4 regions of the Streptomyces sp. NPDC003456 genome follow, and region 3 is predicted to be linked to each of the others. Evidence: riboswitches for the same ligand, from Rfam matches in the RefSeq annotation. Region 3 holds a riboswitch; each other region holds the start of a gene.
The links. A riboswitch is a leader RNA that binds a small molecule or an ion and turns the genes downstream of it on or off. The one in region 3 is predicted to bind cyclic di-AMP.

Region 1 (3,198 bases), on a different contig from region 3:
CACGTGCTGCGGGGCCGGCTGCGGCTGCGCCTCGCGGACACCGTGCACCGCCTGGGGCCCGGCGACAGCGCCCACTTCGACTCGCTGACCCCGCACCGCATCGCCGCCGAGGACCACGACGGCGTCGATCTGCTCTTCGTCCACACCCTGCTGCAGAGCCCGACGGCCGCCCTGTGCCTGGGCCCCAACCCTGGAGACCTGACATGAGCGACTTCGAGGAGAAGTTCCCCCGGGCCCTGTGGGTGCGCCTGCTGGTCTACCTCATCCTCGGGCACGTCTTCGCCGCGTTCATCTACCTGCTGTTCGAGGTCGGGGCCAAGTAGGCCCGGTCCGGGGCCTCAGTCCAGGAGCCGCTCGCGCAGCCGCTCCCGGGTCCGCGGGGTGAGCCCGAGGCCCTGTTCCAGATAGGCGTCGACGCCGCCCCAGGTCTCCTCGATGGTCGTGAAGGCGGCCGTCAGGTACTCGGCGCGGGCGTCGAAGAGGGGGCTGAGCAGCTCCATGACCTCGGGGGAGTAGGCCGAGGCGTGCGAGCTGCTGCGGTGGACCTTGTAGCGGCGGTGCTTGGCGTTCGACTTCAGGTAGTCGTCGACGATCGCCTCCCGCTCGACGCCCACCGCCAGCAGCGTCACCGCCACCGACAGGCCCGCGCGGTCCTTGCCCGCCGCGCAGTGCATGAGTGCGGGCACGCTGTCCTCGGCCAGGGCGTGCAGCACGCGCGAGTGCTCGGCGGTGCGGTCCTTGATGATCGACCGGTACGAGGCGATCATCCGGGCCGCGCCCTTGCCGTCGGCGAGGATCGCGCGCAGCTGGTCCAGGTCGCCGTCGCGGACCATCCTCCAGAACTCGGCGCCGTCGGCCGGGTCGCTCAGGGGCAGGTTCACGTTGCGCACGCCCGGCAGCGTGACGTCCGGCCCTTCGAGCTTCTGGTCGGCCGCGTTGCGGAAGTCGAAGATCGTGTGCAGGCCCAGGGCCGTCAGGAAGGCGGCGTCCTCGCCGGTCGCGTGGGCGAGGTGGCCGCTGCGGAACAGCACGCCCTGGCGCACCCGCCGGCCGTCCACGGTCGGCAGTCCGCCGACATCGCGGAAGTTGCGCACTCCGGTCAGCTCCGGCTCGGTCGACGGGACCTGCTGCGTCACGAGGGCTCCTCCCCATCGGTGCCGCCGCCGCGGCTCGCCGGCGGGCACGACTCGACGATACGACATGCCTGCCTGGGGCAACGAGGTCGTCCACAGGCGCTGTCCCAGGTCCTGCGGGTGTGCGCCTCGGGCGCCACCGGACCGCTCGAACCGGCTCGCCGTCCGGCAGGGCGCCATCCGGATCCACTCCGCGCGCGTGGGGGCCGCCCGCGTCATCGGGGCGTGCTCTTGAGCGGACTGAAGCAGGAGCAAGCGTGCCAATGCCGTGAAACGGGCGAATTTCCCGCCGCTTCGTCCTGTTGCTGCGTCGCCCACCTTGAGGAGAAGTGGCCGTTCTGTCCGAATGAGGCGCTTAGGCCGCTTCGCCATAACGTGCCCCGGTCGTAAAGGAGATGGGGAGGAGTCGCGTGACCATCGTCATATCCGTGACGATGCGTTGTCGCCATGTGCACGTAATTCGGGCGAACAGCAGGGGTGTTGAGGAAAGGGAAAGATCGGAAATCCACGCTCGGTGACGGGGAATGCGCGGGCGTCCCACAAAAAACACCGTCACCCGCAACCGCAAGCTTGTCCCTTCGCGTCCCGGTCGCTTACGTTCCACACCGATCCGGACGGACGCCTAATCCTGCCGCCGCCCGGAGCCCGCACACACTGACCCGACGCACGGCAGGAGCGGGGGACCCACAGGTACCACGCCTGTTCCGGTTCCCGGAACGGCTTGGGGTTAAGCCGCGCCTCGGCGCGGCCGGGCATCTCCAGCCCGCACCCGACAGCTCACCTCGCAGGCGACGGAGAGGAATTCGCCATGCCCGCGAAGGGTAAGCACCGCCGTCCCAAGACCCAGCGTTTCACCCGTTCCATCGCCGTCGCCGGTACCGGTGGCGCCGCTCTCGCACTGCCGCTCATGGGGGCCGCCGGCGCCCACGCCGCCACCCCGCAGACGGCTCCGGAGAAGGCGGTCCAGTCCGCTCCGGCCGCGGAGAAGAAGACCGCCGACAAGGCCGCCGGCACCCGCACGTACACCGTGAAGGCCGGCGACTACCTCGCGAAGATCGCCGACGACCAGCACGTCAGCGGTGGCTGGAAGAAGCTCTACGCGGACAACCGCGACGCCGTCGGCGACGACCCGTCGCTGATCCACCCGGGCCTGAAGCTCTCGATCGGCAAGAAGGCCGCCGCGGGTCAGGCCCCGGCGAAGCCCGCGCCGAAGGCCCCCGCCGAGAAGCCGGCGAAGAAGTCGTCCACCCGGTCGTCCGCGGACTCCGCCCCCAAGGCGGACACCGCCGCCAAGCCCGCAGCCGCCAAGCCCGCCGCCCAGAGCAACGCCTCCGGCTTCGCCGCGCCGGTGGACGGCGCCACCGTCGGCACGCCCTACCGGATGTCCGGCAGCATGTGGTCCAGCGGCTACCACACCGGTGTCGACTTCGTCGTCCCGACCGGCACCTCCCTCAAGGCCGTCGGCGCGGGCACGGTCGTCTCCGCCGGCTGGGGCGGCGCGTACGGCAACCAGGTCGTCATCAAGCTCAGCGACGGCAACTACGCCCAGTACGCCCACCTGTCGCAGCTGTCCGTCTCGGCCGGCCAGACCGTCACCGCCGGGCAGCAGATAGGCCTGTCGGGCGCCACCGGCAACGTCACCGGGCCGCACCTGCACTTCGAGATCCGCACCACGCCGGACTACGGCTCGGACGTGGACCCGGTCGCCTACCTGCGCTCGCACGGCGTCTCCGTCGGCTGACCCGCCTCACCACCTGCCTGACACGCCGTCGAAGGCCGGACCCCGTTCCCCGGGTCCGGCCTTCGGTGTGTTCCGAGTTCCAGGCGCAACGCCCGCGGGGGCCTGCGTGTTCCGGAGTTGGCGAACCCTTGGTAAGTGGCCTTTCTCACCGTCCGTCAAGCCTTGCCTACGGTCGCGTAGGTCACATTCGAGGGTGAATCATGAACGGCTGTGGCAGACGATTCGAAGAGTGACAGCAAAGCAGTGATCGGGTCGTACGTGGCGCTGGGGGACAGCTTCACCGAGGGGGTCGGCGACCCCGGTCCCGACGGGGCGTTCGTCGGC
Region 2 (3,198 bases), on a different contig from region 3:
GCTGAACGCCGCCGTGCTCCCCCTCGCCCTGGCCGGTATCGCGGCCGGTGCGGTGGTGACCCTGCTGGGGCTGCGCGGCATGCGTGCCGTGACGGCACTGCTGGTGGCGTCCGCACTGGTGGGCGCGGTCGGGGCGGTGATCGCGCACAGCTGGCTCGGGGCCCTCGCGGGCGACTGGTGGGTGGAGGCTTCGGTGCTCGGCCTGTCCACCCTGGCCGTGGGCGCGGCCGTCGCGGGGCTCGCCGCCCTGGTCGGCCCGGCCGGCACGGGCATCGGGGCAGCCCTGGTGATGCTGATCGGCAACCCCTTCTCCGGCGCCACGACGGCCCCGCAGATGCTCCCGGAGCCGGCCGGGGCGATCGGCCAGTGGATGCCGCCCGGTGCGGGGACCTCGCTGCTGCGCTCGGTGGCCTTCTTCGACGGCTCCGCCGCGACCGGACCGGCGCTCACCCTGACGTGGTGGGCGGCGCTGGGGCTCGGGGCCGTACTGCTCGGCAACGCGCTGCGGGCCCGGAGGAAGGACAGCGCCCCCACCGGCGGCTCCCGGGACCTCGCGACGGTCGGCTGACCGCGGCCGCCGCCCCGGGCGACGGCACCCGAACGACCGTGCACCCCCGCTGTAGCGGACGGGGGTGCACGGTTCTCTGCTGTCGGGGCGCACGCCGACCGCTCGCCCCGCCACACCGGTTCCGGACTCCCCCGGCTCTCCCCGCGCTCCGAGCGGAGGCGGAGTTGACCGGCCGTTACCTCGAGGTCGCCGACGACCCGTCGGACCGATCAACCCGGCGCAGCGCGGCGGCACCTGCCGCGGACCGCACGCGGCCCGGATGCCGGTGGCCGAGGCGGCCGCACTGCGCGACACGCTCACTCCGATGCACCAAAGGCCCGAGGCGGAATTGAACGCCGCGACGCCGGCGCGGGCTCCGGGCGTGCTGGCCGGCGAAGCGCGCACGGCCCGCGTCACCCTTCCGCCGCAGTCGGCCAGTTGAGGCGGGTGGGCATCCCGTGGAGCCCCGGTCGCCGGAGCGTCCGGCTCCGAGTTGAAACCGACCAAACGACGTACCCCTGTTAGGAGTAGACGCGCCTGCGGATTTCGGGTGGCCGAACTTGCGCAGCGGACCTGGCCGGTGGGCGGAATCGGACATTCCCTTGCTGGTCGGACCGTCCACGGAGGGGTGGACACCGGCTCGAACACACACGTGTCCACCCGAACGGGTGAGTGGTGAGTAACAACACAAATCCTCGGTTCCGTTGGGATTTCCGGACAGCGATGAGTCAAGATCCCTGACTGACGACAAGCCCCCGCCGCAGCGGCGGGGCGATCCGGGCGGACGCCGAGTCCTGCCGCCGCCCGGATGACCGGTCGACAGGAGTGGATCGGCAGGAGTGGAGGACCCGAGCACGACGGGTCGCCGGGACGGTCACGCCATGACCGGGTCCGAGCAGCCCTTGGGGTGAAGCCGCGTCAGCGGCCGGGCAACTTCGCCAGCCCGAATCCGACAGGTCATCCTTCACAGGCGGCTGACGAAGGGTTGCGCATGACTGCGCTCAATCGTGTCCCGTCGCTCATGGCCCGTGCCGGTACGGCCTCGGCTCTCACCATCGCCGCCGTCGGCGGCTCGATAGTGGCGCCCGGCTTCTCGTCCGAGGCCGCGGCAGCCACCCCGGCGACCAAGGCACTCCAGATCGCGGCCTCGAAGAAGGGATCGCCGTACAAGTACGGGGCCACCGGTCCGCACCGGTTCGACTGCTCCGGGCTGACGCTGTACTCGTTCAAGAAGGCGGGCAAGAAGCTCCCGCGCACGGCCGCCCAGCAGTACAACAAGACGCGCCACATCTCCGCCAAGAGCCGCAAGGCCGGGGACCTGGTGTTCTTCCACTCGGGCAAGAACGTGTACCACGTCGGTATCTACGCGGGTAAGAACAAGCTCTGGCACTCCCCGAAGACCGGGGACGTGGTGCGACTGCAGAAGATCTGGACCAAGAGCGTCTGGTACGGGCGCGTGAAGTGATCCCTCCGGCGTGCGGCGGCGTCCTGACGCGCCGCCGCACGCCGGGGCGTGAAGCGGGCCCGGATGGTTACCCGTGCGGGTATGGCCGAGCACCGCCCCTGCACCGCTCGCAACGAGACACCGCTGCAACGAGCGGACAGGAACTTCGTCGAGCTGCTCCAGGAGCTGCGCGTCACCCAGACGGGCGTGCAGATCCTGTTCGCCTTCCTGCTGTCCCTGGCCTTCACCGCACGCTTCGCCGACCTCGACGGGGTCCAGCGCGTCACCTACGTCGTCACGCTGCTGCTGGCGGTCCTGGCCGCGGCACTCTTCACGGCGCCGGCGGCCCTGCACCGCTCGCTGTTCCGGCAGGGCGCCAAGCCGCGCATCGTGCAGGTCTCCTCGCGCCTGGCGACCGTCGGCCTGGCCGTGCTGGTGTTCGCCTTCAGCGGCTCGGTGCTTCTGGTGGTGGACGTGACGACCGGCCGCTGGGGCGGCGTCGGGGCGGGCGCGGCCACGTTCCTGGTCTGCGCCGGCCTGTGGGGGCTGCTGCCGCGGCTGGTGCGGCGCTCGGGACTGCGGGCGGAGGCCCGCGCCCCCGCTCCCCGCGAGGACGCCGGGGATCCGCCCCGGCCCGCCCCCGCCGTCCCCGGGCCCGGGCGGCGCACGGTGGCGCAGCCGACGCGGCGCATCGGGCCGCAACGCCGGGAGGCCCCGGTCAGGCGCCGCTGAGCGGCCGGGCTGGCGTGCCGAGGGAGAGCGGAGGGGTTCAGGGGGCCAGAGAGCGGCACGGGACGCAAGGGACGGTTCCGGAGCCTCAGCAGGGAGGTACAGGGGCCGGGGTCGGGAGAGGGCAGTCGGGGGACGTCGGAGACGGGGCAGGTCCGGACCTGGAGAGACCGGCCGGAGCCGGGGAAGGATCGGACCGGACGAGGCCGGGTTCCGGGGTGGTCGGGACCGGGCAACGCCGGAACCGGCGTCCTACTGTTCCTGCGGGCCTGCGGACGGTACCGACTGGGCCGGGATGACCCAGGGCAGCTCGATCGAGATGGTCTTGCCGCCCTCACGGGTCGGGCGGATGCGGAGCTTGCCGCCGCACTCCGCGGTCAGCCACCGGATGATGACCAGGCCGCGGCCGTTGTCCTGCTGGACGGCGGCGGGCAGCCGTCTGGGGAAGCGCGGGTGGCTGTCGGTGACGCCGATGGTC
Region 3 (3,198 bases):
GGGGTTGGACAGCACGCGCAGGTAGGCCAGGACGTCCCGGACCTCCTTGCGCTCGTAGAAGCGGACGCCGCCGACGACCTTGTAGGGCAGGCCGACGCGGATGAAGACCTCTTCGAAGACACGGGACTGGGCGTTGGTGCGGTAGAACACCGCGACGTCGCCCGCCTTGGCCTCGCCCGCGTCGGTGAGGCGGTCTATCTCGTCGGCGACGAACTGGGCCTCGTCGTGCTCGGTGTCGGCGACGTAGCCGGTGATGCGGGCGCCGGTGCCCGCGTTGGTCCACAGGTTCTTCGGGCGGCGGGACTCGTTGCGCTCGATGACGGCGTTGGCCGCGGACAGGATGGTCTGCGTGGAGCGGTAGTTCTGCTCGAGCAGGATCGTCGTGGCGTCCGGGTAGTCCTCCTCGAACTGGAGGATGTTGCGGATGGTCGCGCCGCGGAAGGCGTAGATCGACTGGTCGGCGTCGCCGACCACGCACAGCTCGGCGGGCGGGACCTCGGCCTCGGGCGGTACGTCGACGGGGTGCTCGGAGGTGCCGACCAGCTCGCGGACCAGGGCGTACTGCGCGTGGTTGGTGTCCTGGTACTCGTCGACCAGGACGTGCCGGAAGCGGCGGCGGTAGTGCTCGGCGACGTCCGGGAAGGCGCGCAGCAGGTTGACCGTCGTCATGATCAGGTCGTCGAAGTCGAGGGCGTTCGCCTCGCGCAGGCGCGACTGGTACATCGCGTAGGCCTGGGCGAGCGTCTTCTCGAAGCCGTCGGTCGCCTGGGCGGCGAAGTCCTCCTCGTCGATCAGCTCGTTCTTCAGGTTGCTGATCTTGGCGCTGAAGGACTTGGGCGGGTAGCGCTTGGGGTCGAGGTCCAGGTCGCGGCAGACCAGGGCCATGAGGCGCTTGGAGTCGGCGGCGTCGTAGATCGAGAAGGAGGAGGTGAAGCCGAGCTTCTTGCTCTCGCGGCGGAGGATGCGCACGCACGCGCTGTGGAAGGTCATGACCCACATGGCGTTGGCGCGCGGGCCGACGAGCTGCTCGACGCGCTCCTTCATCTCGCCGGCGGCCTTGTTGGTGAAGGTGATCGCGAGGATCTGGCCCGGGTGCACGTTCCGCTCGGCGAGCAGGTGGGCGATGCGGTGCGTGAGCACGCGGGTCTTGCCGGATCCGGCGCCGGCGACGATGAGCAGCGGGGAGCCGGCGTGGACCACGGCGGCGCGCTGGTTGTCGTTCAGCCCTTCCAGCAGCGCGGCGGCGTCGATCACCGGACGGGGGGCGCCGTCCCGGTAGTGGGTGTCCCGGTCCGGCGGCACGTCGAACTTCCCGCCGAACAGATCGTCCGGAAGCGGCTCCGGAGCGTGATCGTCCTCGGGCGGCGGCGGGGGCTCGTCCGCGGGGCCGCGCTGGGCCTGGAGGTCCGCCAGGAAGCTGTCGTCAAAGAGGCTGCTCATCGCTCTCCGAGTCTAGGGCGCCCCACTGACAGCCCGCCGCCACCCCGAGAACATCACCCCGGACCACGGCCGCCAGGGCCGGGCGGATGGCTCGTTGTCACCCAGCAGGACCGCATGATCACGGTCCGCTATGTCCGCAACAATTCCGGACAACTGGCGACCAAACCGCCGCGATCATTCACTCCGGGCAACGCTTCCGGGAAAGGTCACGAAAATGTATCGGGCATATCACCCATCAACCTTCACAGGGGCCACACGAGTTGGCTACCGTGCGATCAGGCCGCACGACCCTCTCCGGCGAACGTCGCCGGGCCGCGCGGCCTCCGCCGAGTCCGGTGTGCCGCAGCGGCAGCCGGAGCCGGGGACCCAACCGAGAACCCCGGGGTGAATCGGCCCGCCTCCGCATCCGGAGAAGGCCGTAGGGCAACCCTTCCGAACCACCCGCCCGAACCCGACAGCTAACCCGGTAGGCGGACGATGGAAGGAGTCGCCTCCCTTGGCGTCGCACCGCAAGTCGCGTCCCACCGGTTCGCGCGTGGCAGGCATACGGACCCCCGCCCTGGCAACGGCGGCCCTCACCTCCGTGGCCCTGCTGTCCCAGTCGGCCGATGCCGCACCCGAGGCCGACGACAAGCCCAGCCTCGAAGAAGTCGAGAAGAAGGTCGACGACCTGTACCGCCAGGCCGAGTCGGCGACCGACAAGTACAACGCGGCCAAGGAGAAGACCGCGAAGCAGCGCAAGCGCGTCGACACCCTCCTCGACGACGTCGCGCAGCGCGCCCAGAAGCTGAACGATGCGCGCGACAAGCTCGGCTCCTACGCCTCCGCCCAGTACCGCACGGGGGCCGCCGCCCCGGAGACGGCGACGTTCCTGCTCGCGGACAGCCCGCAGGACTACTTCGACCAGACCCAGCTGATGGACCGGATGACCGGCCGCCAGAAGGAAGCGGTCGACGACTTCGTCACGCAGCAGTCCGAGACGATGACCAAGCGCCGGGAGGCGACCGAGAGCCTCGAGAAGCTCACCGACGCGCAGGGCGACCTGAAGGCGGCCAAGGCGACCGTCCAGCGCAAGCTGGCCGACGCCCGCACGCTGATGTCGCGGCTGACCGCCGAGGAGAAGGCGCGGCTCGCGGCGATCGAGCAGGAGAAGCAGGAGGAGGCCGACCGCCGGGCCGCCGAGCTGGCCCGGCAGCAGGCCGCGCGGGAGCAGGCCGCGCAGGAGCGGGCGCAGCGCGAGGAGGCCACGCGGCAGGAGAGCGCTTCGCCGTCGGCGGACTCCGGCTCGTCCACCACGACGGCTCCGACGGACTCCTCGTACGCCACCAAGGCGGACAAGGCCCTCGCCTTCGCGCGCGCCCAGATCGGCAAGCCGTACGTCTGGGGGGCCGTCGGTCCGGGCTCCTACGACTGCTCCGGCCTGACCCAGGCCGCGTGGAAGGCCGCGGGCGTCGATCTGCCGCGCACGACGTACGACCAGGTCCGCGCCGGCACCACCGTCCCGGTGTCGCAGGCGCGGCCGGGCGATCTGGTCTTCTTCTACGACGACATCACGCACGTCGGGCTGTACATCGGCAACGGCATGATGATCCACGCGCCCAAGCCCGGCACCTACGTACGCGAGGAGTCGATCTACTACGACGGCGAGTCGGCCGTCCACAGCGTGGTGCGGCCCGCCTGAGCGGACGCGGGCGTTTTTGAGGGGCACGCGCGCGTGCCCCTCACCTCCCGCGCGGGTTGCTCTCTAGCATCGGCGCT
Region 4 (3,198 bases), on a different contig from region 3:
CGGTGCGGCGCTGGGCGGCCCGGGCGGCGCCGAGCGGCTCCAGCAGCGCGCGCATCTGCAGCAGGTCGGCGGCCTCCTGCTCGGTGGGTTCGGCGACGCACGCGCCCGCGTGCCGCCGCGTCACCACGAAACCCTCCGCCTCCAGGGTGCGCAGGGCCTCGCGCACGGGGACGCGGGAGACGCCGTAGCGGCGCGCCAGCAGCTCCTCGGTGAGCCGGGTGCCCCGCGCGTGGACGCCGGCGACGATGTCGTCGCGGATGGCCGTGCACACCGAGTGCGCGGGAATGCGCATGACCGACCTCCGTCTGATTCCCCGGAAAACGCCGACGTGTGCCGGCGACTTCATTGCATGTGACTCTATTGCAATGTGCCGCAGTTTCCGGCGGCGGGCGTAAATCCGGGGAAACTTTTTGGACGCCGGGCCGTCCAGGACGCGAAAAAGCCCCGGCGGGAGCCGGGGCTTTCACGATCGCCGGGTGCCGTCAGAGGTTGACGCCGTGCGAGCGGAGGTAAGCGACGGGGTCCATGTCGGAGCCGTACTCGGGGCTCGTACGGGCCTCGAAGTGCAGGTGCGGTCCGGTGACGTTGCCGGTCGCGCCGGACAGGCCGATCTGCTGGCCGGGGGTGACCTTCTGGCCCACGGAGACGCCGACGGACGACAGGTGGCCGTACTGGGTGTACGTGCCGTCGTTCATCTTGATCACGACCTGGTTGCCGTACGCGCCGCCCCAGCCGGCCTCGACGACCGTGCCTATGCCGACGGAGTGGACGGAGGTGCCGGTCGCGGCGTGGAAGTCGACGCCGGTGTGGCTGCCGGAGGACCACAGGCCACTGCTGGCCTGGTACCCGGTGGACACGTACGAGCCGGAGATCGGGGACACGAAGGTGTTCAGGCGCTTGCGCTCGGCCTCACGGGCGGCGCGCTCCTTGGCCTCGCGGGCCTTCTCGGCCGCTTCCTTGGCCTGCTCGGCCGCCTCGGCGGCCCGCTCGCGGGCGGCCTCCTCGGCCTTCTTCTTCGCGGCGGCCTCCTCGGCCGCCTGCTTCTGCGCGACGGCCTGGGCGTCGATCTGCTCCGCGACGGTGTCGCCCAGGGTGACGACGGGGGTCAGACCGGTCTGCTCGGGAGCGGGCTCGGCGGCGAAGGCGGCCGGGGCGGCCACGGTGCCGATGACGCCCGTCGTGGCGAGGGCCGCGACGCCCGCCGCACGGGCCGTGCCGCGCTGGAGGCGGCTGGGACGACGGTGCTTGCCGGTGGCGCGGGTGAACGCCATGAAGTGGCTGGTCCTTTCCTTCCTTCTCGCCTACCGGGTTAGCTGACGGGTTCGGAGCAGGAAGGTCTCCTACGGGCCCCCTCGCGGTGCGCGCGGGCGTCCGATTCACCCCAGGGACTGTGGGTCCCCGGCTCCCCTGGCTCGCGCCGTACGGGGACTCGGCGATGACTGTCCGGTGCCGCGGGTGCGGCGCACTGCCTGACGAACAGCCCGGACGACGCTAAGCGGCGCCACTTTCAATTCCCAAACGGATCCCGGCTTTTGTAGCGCATCCCACAGGGCAGACAGGCCACCTCCGTATCAATTCGGGCATAAGGGAGCCCTGGTGCCTTGGAAGACAACCAGGGCTCCTCGCGCGTGCGCTCCTACTCGGCCGTGACGACCGAGACTTCGCCGATGCCGAGGGCCTCGACGGGTGCCTTGATCTGCGCCGCGTCACCGACGAGGACCGTCACCAGCCGGTCCACCGGGAAGGCGCTGACGACCGCCGCGGTGGCCTCCACGGTGCCGGTCGCGGCGAGCTGCCGGTACAGCGTGGCCTGGTAGTCGTCGGGCAGGTGCTGCTCGACCTGGTCGGCCAGCGTGGAGGCCACGGCTGCCGCCGTCTCGTACTTCAGCGGCGCGACGCCGACCAGGTTCTGCACGGCGACGTCCCGCTCGGCGTCGGTCAGGCCTTCGGCGGCCAGCGTGCGCAGCACCGTCCACAGGTCCTCAAGGGCCGGGCCGGTGTTGGGTGTGTCCACCGAGCCGCTGATGGCGAGCATCGAGGCACCGGTGCCGTCCGGGGCGGACCGCAGCACCTGGGCGAACGCCCGCACCCCGTAGGTGTAGCCCTTCTCCTCGCGCAGCACCCGGTCCAGACGGGACGTCAGGGTGCCGCCGAGGCAGTACGTGCCGAGCACCTGCGCGGGCCACAGGCGGTCGTGCCGGTCCGGGCCGGTGCGGCCGATGAGCAGCTGCGTCTGGACGGCGCCCGGGCGGTCGACGATGACGACCCGGCCGGTGTCGTCGGCGGTGACCGGCGGCACCGGCCGCGGCTCGGCCCGGGAGCCCGTCCAGGCGCCCAGCGTGTCGCCCAGCAGGGCGTCGAGGTCGACGCCGGTGAGGTCGCCGACGACGACGGCGGTGGCCGTGGCGGGGCGGACGTGCTTCTCGTAGAAGCCGCGCACGGCGGCGGAGTCGATCGCGGCGACCGTCTCCTCGGTGCCCTGCCGGGGCCGCGACATACGCGAGTCCGCCGGGAACAGCTGCCGGGACAGCTCCTTGGCGGCCCGGCGCGAGGGGTTGGCCAGCTCGTGCGGGATCTCGTCGAGGCGGTTGCGGACCAGCCGCTCGATCTCGCTGTCCGCGAAGGCGGGCGCCCTCAGCGCGTCGGCCAGCAGGCCGAGGCCCTTCTCGAGCCGGGAGGCCGGGACCTCCAGGCTGATGCGGACCCCGGGGTGGTCGGCGTGCGCGTCGAGCGTGGCGCCGGCGCGCTCCAGCTCGGCGGCGAACTCCTCGGCGGAGTGCTTGTCGGTGCCCTCGGAGAAGGCCCGCGCCATGAGCGTGGCGACGCCGTCGAGGCCGGCGGGCTCGGCCTCCAGGGGTGCGTCCAGCAGCACCTCCACGGCGACGACCTGCTGACCGGGGCGGTGGCAGCGCAGGACCGTCAGGCCGTTGCCGAGCGTGCCGCGCTCCGGGGCCGGGAAGGCCCACGGCTTGGCCTCGCCCGCCTGCGGCCGGGGGTGGAAGTCCATCGTGGCGAGCTCGGTCACTTGGCCGCCTCCTCGTTGTCGTCGCCGGCCGCGGCAGCGGCGCCGGCGGCATCGTCGGTCTCGTCGGCGACGGGCTCGTAGACGAGCACCGCGCGGTTGTCGGGGCGCAGGCGGGCCTTGGCGACCTCCTGGACCTCCTCGGCCGTCACCTCCAGCACCCGCTGGACGGCGGT

Region 1: it holds a riboswitch for cyclic di-AMP, as region 3 does, so the genes downstream of both, ACFYWG_RS04955 (peptidoglycan DD-metalloendopeptidase family protein) here and ACFYWG_RS16925 (NlpC/P60 family protein) in region 3, are expected to answer to the same signal.
Region 2: it holds a riboswitch for cyclic di-AMP, as region 3 does, so the genes downstream of both, ACFYWG_RS06050 (C40 family peptidase) here and ACFYWG_RS16925 (NlpC/P60 family protein) in region 3, are expected to answer to the same signal.
Region 4: it holds a riboswitch for cyclic di-AMP, as region 3 does, so the genes downstream of both, ACFYWG_RS21525 (M23 family metallopeptidase) here and ACFYWG_RS16925 (NlpC/P60 family protein) in region 3, are expected to answer to the same signal.

What each region holds. Positions count from the first base shown of each region.
Region 1 is NZ_JBIAOK010000001.1:1,193,968-1,197,165, reverse strand. Features, by position in the region: gene ACFYWG_RS04970 (helix-turn-helix domain-containing protein) at 1-207, shown strand, start outside; gene ACFYWG_RS04965 (DUF6126 family protein) at 204-323, shown strand; gene ACFYWG_RS04960 (tyrosine-protein phosphatase) at 339-1,136, opposite strand; cyclic di-AMP (ydaO/yuaA leader) riboswitch at 1,781-1,937, shown strand; gene ACFYWG_RS04955 (peptidoglycan DD-metalloendopeptidase family protein) at 1,942-2,874, shown strand; gene ACFYWG_RS04950 (SGNH/GDSL hydrolase family protein) at 3,118-3,198, shown strand, end outside.
Region 2 is NZ_JBIAOK010000002.1:113,090-116,287, reverse strand. Features, by position in the region: gene ACFYWG_RS06055 (ABC transporter permease) at 1-568, shown strand, start outside; cyclic di-AMP (ydaO/yuaA leader) riboswitch at 1,323-1,535, shown strand; gene ACFYWG_RS06050 (C40 family peptidase) at 1,539-2,012, shown strand; gene ACFYWG_RS06045 (DUF6328 family protein) at 2,094-2,723, shown strand; gene ACFYWG_RS06040 (ATP-binding protein) at 2,973-3,198, opposite strand, start outside.
Region 3 is NZ_JBIAOK010000004.1:158,525-161,722, reverse strand. Features, by position in the region: gene pcrA (DNA helicase PcrA) at 1-1,440, opposite strand, end outside; cyclic di-AMP (ydaO/yuaA leader) riboswitch at 1,755-1,929, shown strand; gene ACFYWG_RS16925 (NlpC/P60 family protein) at 1,937-3,121, shown strand.
Region 4 is NZ_JBIAOK010000005.1:115,027-118,224, reverse strand. Features, by position in the region: gene ACFYWG_RS21530 (GntR family transcriptional regulator) at 1-292, opposite strand, end outside; gene ACFYWG_RS21525 (M23 family metallopeptidase) at 483-1,271, opposite strand; cyclic di-AMP (ydaO/yuaA leader) riboswitch at 1,285-1,445, opposite strand; gene ACFYWG_RS21520 (M16 family metallopeptidase) at 1,637-3,025, opposite strand; gene ACFYWG_RS21515 (M16 family metallopeptidase) at 3,022-3,198, opposite strand, start outside.